3 regions of the Streptomyces sp. NPDC006385 genome follow, and region 2 is predicted to be linked to each of the others. Evidence: riboswitches for the same ligand, from Rfam matches in the RefSeq annotation. Region 2 holds a riboswitch; each other region holds the start of a gene.
The links. Region 2 has a riboswitch for thiamine pyrophosphate ahead of ABZ078_RS02745 (thiamine ABC transporter substrate-binding protein). Riboswitches for the same ligand answer to the same signal wherever they lie in the genome.

Region 1: it holds a riboswitch for thiamine pyrophosphate, as region 2 does, so the genes downstream of both, thiO (glycine oxidase ThiO) here and ABZ078_RS02745 (thiamine ABC transporter substrate-binding protein) in region 2, are expected to answer to the same signal.
Region 3: it holds a riboswitch for thiamine pyrophosphate, as region 2 does, so the genes downstream of both, thiC (phosphomethylpyrimidine synthase ThiC) here and ABZ078_RS02745 (thiamine ABC transporter substrate-binding protein) in region 2, are expected to answer to the same signal.

Annotation. Positions count from the first base shown of each region.
Region 1 is NZ_JBEXQG010000045.1:21,108-23,367, forward strand. Features, by position in the region: gene ABZ078_RS28730 (FAD-dependent oxidoreductase) at 1-263, opposite strand, end outside; gene ABZ078_RS28735 (hypothetical protein) at 296-646, opposite strand; TPP riboswitch at 699-810, shown strand; gene thiO (glycine oxidase ThiO) at 808-1,974, shown strand; gene thiS (sulfur carrier protein ThiS) at 1,971-2,183, shown strand; gene ABZ078_RS28750 (thiazole synthase) at 2,187-2,260, shown strand, end outside.
Region 2 is NZ_JBEXQG010000003.1:20,411-22,670, reverse strand. Features, by position in the region: gene rlmN (23S rRNA (adenine(2503)-C(2))-methyltransferase RlmN) at 13-1,119, shown strand; TPP riboswitch at 1,144-1,249, shown strand; gene ABZ078_RS02745 (thiamine ABC transporter substrate-binding protein) at 1,325-2,260, shown strand, end outside.
Region 3 is NZ_JBEXQG010000066.1:13,691-15,950, reverse strand. Features, by position in the region: gene thiC (phosphomethylpyrimidine synthase ThiC) at 1-1,348, opposite strand, end outside; TPP riboswitch at 1,341-1,530, opposite strand; partial or broken gene ABZ078_RS34815 (YibE/F family protein) at 2,181-2,260, shown strand, end outside.

The DNA of each region.
Region 1 (2,260 bases), on a different contig from region 2:
ACCTCGCACCCCAGCCGGAGTTCGATGTCGAGGGCGTCGAAGTCGACGTCGAAGGCGGACCCCTCGGCCTTGCCGAGCAGCACGGCCTTGGACAGGGGCGGCCGGTCGTACGGCTGGTGGGGCTCGGCGCCGATCAGTGTGACGGTCCCGGTGAAGCCCCGCTCCCGCAGGGCGACCGCGGTCTGCACACCGGCCATGCCCGCGCCGGCGACGACCACGCGCCGCGCCTGTGACGTGCCCTGTCGCTGCGTCTGCTCGCTCACCTGATCACCATAGACAACTGACAATTCGTCAGTCAGGGGGCATGCTCAGTGACCTGCTCCACAACACTCGTCCCCGCGCCCGCCTGCGACTCCCACTCCCAGGTCTCCTCCAGGCGCACCCGTCCGTCGGGCAGCTCGCTGACCGTCGACACACAGTGCCCCGACGACGTCGTGCCGTCCCGCTTGAGCTGCACGTAGCGGAAGTCCAGCCGGTCGCCTTCCCTGGTGCCCACGAGGTGTCCGCGTACGACGTCGCCGCCCGCGTACTCCGCCCAGACCTCACCCTCCTTCTCGTGGTACGTGAACCGGGTGCGGGTACCCACCTGACCTGGGGCTTGATCGGCCACAGGGGCGAGGACGAGACCGTCGAGCGAACGGGCCACGGGCACAGGCTCCCTTACTGAGACACACGGCGGCGGGCTAGGGTGGCCAACGTAGAGCACTCGCGGGAGCCCGGACGCACCGGGCTGAGAGGGAGGCTGGCGGCCTCCGACCGTACGAACCTGATCCGGGTCATGCCGGCGAAGGGAGGGGCTGGACGCCCATGTCGCGTACGCGAACGTCAGACGTCCTCGTCATCGGGGGCGGCATCATCGGCCTGGTCACGGCGTGGCGGGCCGCGCAGAGCGGGTTCTCCACGGCTGTCGTGGACCCCGAGCCGGGCGGCGGCGCCGCCCAGGTGGCGGCCGGGATGCTGGCCGCCGTCACGGAGCTGCACTACGGCGAGCAGACGCTGCTGGGCCTGAATCTGGCCTCGGCCCGCCGCTACCCCGACTTCGTGGCCGAGCTCACCGACCTCACCGGCCATGACCTCGGCTACCGCCGCTGCGGCACGCTCGCCGTCGCGCTGGATTCCGACGACCGGGCCCACCTGCGGGAACTGCACGCCCTTCAGCGCCGGTCGGGGCTGGACTCCGAGTGGCTGTCGGGGCGCGAGTGCCGGCGTCTGGAGCCGATGCTCGCGCCGGGCGTGCGCGGCGGGCTGCGCGTGGACGGGGACCACCAGATCGATCCGCGGCGGCTGGCCGGGGCACTGGTGGCCGCGTGCGAGCGGGCCGGTGTGGTCTTCCACCGGGCCTGGGCCGAGCGCTTCGACGTCGTACGGGACCGGGCCGCCGGTGTCACCACGGCGGACGGCACCGAGCTGCGCGCGGGCCAGGTGGTCCTCGCCGCCGGCAGCCGCAGCGGGCGGCTGCCCGGGGTCCCCGCCGACGTACTGCCGCCGGTCCGCCCGGTGAAGGGCCAGGTGCTGCGGCTGACGGTGCCGAAGCGGTACGCGCCGTTCCTGAGCCGGACCGTACGGGCCGTGGTGCGCGGCAGCCACGTGTATCTGGTGCCGCGCGAGAGCGGGGAGCTGGTCGTCGGGGCGACGAGTGAGGAGCTCGGCTGGGACACGACGGTGACCGCGGGCGGGGTGTACGAGCTGCTGCGCGACGCGCACGAGCTGGTGCCGGGCATCACGGAGCTGCCGCTCACCGAGACGCGGGCGGGTCTGCGCCCCGGCTCCCCCGACAACGCGCCGCTGCTCGGCCCGACCGAGCTGGCGGGGCTGCTGCTGGCCACCGGGCACTACCGCAACGGCGTGCTGCTCACGCCGGTCACCGGCGACGCCATGGCGCAGGTCCTGGCCACCGGTGAACTCCCGGAAGAGGCCCGGCCGTTCACGCCCAGGCGCTTCAGTCCCGCCGCACTCACGGAGCAGCCCGCATGAGCCACCCGGTCACCATCTCGGTCAACGGCGAGCGTCGGCGGATCGAGCCCGGCACAGCTCTCGACGCGCTCGTGAAGTCCCTCACCGCGGCGCCCTCCGGAGTGGCCGCCGCCCTCAACGAAACCGTCGTCCCGCGCGCGCAGTGGCCGTCGACGTCCCTCTCGGAGGGCGACCGCGTCGAGGTCCTCACCGCCGTCCAAGGAGGCTGAACCATGGCCGACGATCCCTTTGTCATCGGCGACACGTCCTTCACGTCCCGCCTGATCATGGGCACGGGCGGGGCGCC
Region 2 (2,260 bases):
ACTGGAAGGGTTATGCCTGCACCCGGAGAACTCACTTTCGTCGCCCCGCGCGGAGCCAAGAAGCCGCCGCGGCATCTTGCCGATCTCACGCCCGGTGAGCGCAAGGACGCCGTCGCAGCGATCGGCGAGAAGCCGTTTCGCGCCAAACAGCTCTCGCAGCACTACTTCGCGCGGTACGCGCACGACCCGGAGCAGTGGACCGACATCCCCGCCGGTGCGCGCGCCAAGCTGCGGGAGGAGCTCTTTCCCGAGCTCATGACCGTCGTACGGCATCTGTCGACCGACCAGGGCGACACCCGCAAGACGCTGTGGCGGCTGTTCGACGGGACGCTCGTCGAGTCGGTGCTGATGCGGTACCCGGACCGGGTGACCATGTGCATCAGCTCGCAGGCGGGATGCGGGATGAACTGCCCGTTCTGCGCGACCGGGCAGGCGGGGCTGGACCGGAATCTGTCGACCGCCGAGATCGTCCACCAGATCGTGGACGGGATGCGGGCGCTGCGGGACGGTGAGGTGCCCGGCGGGCCCGCTCGGCTGTCCAACATCGTCTTCATGGGCATGGGTGAGCCCCTCGCCAACTACAACCGGGTCGTGGGCGCCATCCGCCGGCTCACCGACCCCGAGCCGGACGGGCTGGGGCTGTCCCAGCGCGGGATCACCGTCTCGACCGTCGGCCTCGTCCCGGCCATCCACCGGTTCGCCGACGAGGGCTTCAAGTGCCGTCTCGCGATCTCGCTGCACGCCCCCGACGACGAGCTGCGCGACACCCTCGTCCCCGTGAACACGCGGTGGAAGGTGCGTGAGGTGCTCGACGCCGGATTCGAGTACGTCGCCAGATCGGGGCGTCGGCTGTCCATCGAGTACGCCCTCATCCGCGACATCAACGACCAGGCATGGCGCGGTGACCGGCTCGGCCGGCTGCTCAAGGGCAAGCCGGTGCATGTGAACCTGATTCCGCTGAATCCGACTCCGGGCTCCAAGTGGACCGCTTCCCGGCCCGAGGACGAGAAGGCGTTCGTCGAGGCCATCGCCGCGCATGGTGTACCGGTGACGATCCGGGACACCCGGGGTCAGGAGATCGACGGGGCATGCGGGCAGCTCGCCGCGACCGAGCGGTAGTCTGACCGCCGTAAGAACATCTGCATATTCCGACAGGGGAGCGCCACAGCGCTGAGAGTGCGGTACCGGCCGCAGACCCTCCGAACCTGGCCCAGGTCATTCTGGGTAGGGAGATCGGTCATCACTCGAGCTGTTGCGCCCTGCCCGGAGCCCCAGAGGCCCCGGGCAGGGCCGCGTCTCTTCCTGGTCACTCCAGGAGGAATTAGTGAGCATCACCAAGAAGGCCACGGTCCTCGCCGCCGGTTTCGGACTCGTCGCGCTGCCCGCGCTGGCCGCGTGCGGGTCGTCCGACGGCGACGGCGGCAACGGCAGCGGCGGCGGGTCCAAGACCGTCACGCTCGTCAGCCACAACTCGTGGGCCGTCTCCAAGAGCGTCCTCGCCGCCTTCGAGAAGCAGTCCGGCTACAAGGTCAAGGTCCTGGAGGACGGCGACGCCGGTCAGGCCGTCAACAAGGCGATCCTGACCAAGGACAACCCGCAGGGCGACGTCTTCTTCGGCGTCGACAACACCCTGCTCTCCCGGGCGCTCGACAACGACCTGTTCCAGTCGTACGAGCCGAAGGGCGCCGACACCATCAAGCCCGAGTACCTCGCCGACCAGGACGAGCACCGGGTCACGCCCATCGACACCGGCGACATCTGCGTCAACTACGACAAGGCGTACTTCAGCAAGCACAAGCTGGCCCCGCCGACGTCGTACGACGATCTGATCAAGCCCGCGTACAAGAACCTCCTCGTCACCGAGAACGCCTCCACCTCCTCGCCCGGCCTCGGCTTCCTGCTGGGCACGGCCGCGAAGTACGGCGACGACGGCTGGCAGGACTACTGGAAGAAGCTCAAGGCCAACGGCGTCAAGGTCGTCGACGGCTGGGAGCAGGCGTACAACGAGGAGTTCTCCGGCTCCGCCGGCGGCAAGAAGGCGAAGGCCGACCGGCCGCTCGTCGTGTCGTACGCCTCCTCGCCGCCCGCCGAGGTGATCTACGCCGACCCGAAGCCGAGCACCGCGCCCACGGGCGTGGCGACCGGCACCTGCTTCCGCCAGGTCGAGTACGCGGGACTGCTGAGCAACGCCGAGAACACCGAGGGCGGCAAGGCGCTGCTCGACTTCATGCTCACCAAGACCTTCCAGGACGACATGCCG
Region 3 (2,260 bases), on a different contig from region 2:
ACCAGGCGATCATCGCGGCACCGATGCCGGAGGTGATGTGGTCGTACGCCGGGGCGACGTCGGTCGTCAGCGGGCCGAGCGTATAGAACGGAGCTTCATCGCAGATCTCCTGCTGAAGGTCGATGTTCTCCTTGATCTTGTGCATCGGGACATGTCCCGGGCCCTCGATCATGGTCTGTACGTTGAAACGCTTGGCAATCCGGTTGAGTTCTCCGAGCGTCTTCAACTCCGCGAACTGCGCCTCGTCGTTGGCGTCCGCGATCGAGCCGGGCCTGAGGCCGTCACCCAGCGAGTATGTGACGTCGTACGCCGCGAGGATCTCGCAGAGCTCCTCGAAGTTCTCGTACAGGAAGCTCTCCTTGTGGTGCGCCAGGCACCACGCGGCCATGATCGAGCCGCCGCGCGAGACGATGCCGGTCTTGCGGTTGGCGGTGAGCGGCACGTACGGCAGGCGCACGCCCGCGTGGACCGTCATGTAGTCCACACCCTGCTCGGCCTGCTCGATGACCGTGTCCTTGTAGATGTCCCAGGTCAGATCCTCGGCCCTGCCGTCGACCTTCTCCAGTGCCTGGTACAGCGGCACCGTGCCGATCGGTACGGGGGAGTTGCGCAGCACCCATTCGCGGGTGGTGTGGATGTTGCGGCCGGTGGACAGGTCCATGACCGTGTCGGCGCCCCAGCGCGTCGCCCAGGTCATCTTCTCGACCTCCTCCTCGATGGAGGAGGTGACCGCCGAGTTGCCGATGTTGGCGTTGACCTTCACCAGGAACCGCTTGCCGATGATCATCGGCTCGATCTCCGGGTGGTTCACGTTGGCGGGCAGCACCGCCCGGCCTGACGCGATCTCCTCACGCACCACCTCGGGAGAAACGTTCTCGCGGATGGCCACGAACTCCATCTCCGGGGTGATCTCGCCACGGCGCGCGTAGGCGAGCTGTGTGACGGCCTTGCCGTCCCGGCTGCGACGCGGCTGGCGCGGCCGTCCGGGAAAGACCGCGTCGAGGTTGCGCAGGCCGCCACGTGGCGAGGTGTGCTTGATCCCGTCGTCCTCGGGACGGACGGGGCGGCCCGCGTACTCCTCGGTGTCGCCGCGGGCGATGATCCAGTTCTCCCGCAGCGCGGGCAGTCCGCGGCGGACATCTGTCTCGGCGAGTGGATCGGTGTACGGGCCCGACGTGTCGTACAGCGTGACCGACTGCCCGTTGGTGAGGTGCACCTGGCGGACCGGCACCCGCAGATCGGGGCGTGAGCCCTCGACGTACGCCTTGTGCCAGCCGATGGACTTCCCGGCCTCCTGGGACTTCTCGTCCTGAACGGAGGCAGGCGTGCGCGCGTCCTTGATGGTCATGAGACCTACTCCCTACGCCGGCATTACCCGGTAACAGGTTCGGCGGTCGACGCAGCGGCTTCCGTCTGCCGACGTTTCGTGTGAAACATCACTCGCGATGGGTGATGTTTCATGTGAAACATCGCTGGGACGGAGGTCAGCGCCCTCTCAGCCCGGTGCTCCGAGCTCCCGCGTGTACAAAGGTGGCTCCACGCTAGCGTCAATTCGGGCGCGGTGAACAGAGGGCCCCCGTCGTTCTTGCGATGATCGGTCGGTGACCACGACGCATGAACCTCCGTACCCACCGCCCGAGCCGCACCGCGGCTCCGGCTCCGGAAACGGCCCCGCGCGGGGCAACGGCCGTACCGACGGCCGGGGTTCGGCGATTCCCCGCGGCAGATACGACGGTGCCTACGACAGTGGCTTCGGCCGTGGTGCCGGAGGCGGTCCCGACGGTGACGCGGCTGGATCCGACGGCTGGCACGAACACGGCCAGGGCTCCGGTGGGATGCAGGAGCGCGGGAGCGGGGTCGGCGGCGGGCACGAACGCGGACCCGGTTCGGGTGGCGTGCAGGGTTACGGTCCCGGCTACCGCGGCGTACCGGGGCAGGGGTCCGGGGGCGGGGGCGGGGCTGGTCACGGCTCCGGAAGTGGTCATGGTCACGGTCGCGATTCCGGAAGTGGTCGTGACCACGGTCTCGGTTCCGGAAGTGGTCGTGGTCCCGGTCGCGATTCCGGAGATGGTCACGGTCAAGGTTTCGGCTCCGGTAGTGGTCACGGTCAAGGTCTCGACTCCGGAAGTGGTCACGGGCACGATTCCCGCCACGGTCATGGGGACGGCTTCGGTGAAGGTCATGGCGACGACTTCGCTGGTGGTCATGGTCACGGGCCTGGTTCCGGAGGCTCGCGCGGCGGCGGTGACGACGATGGTGC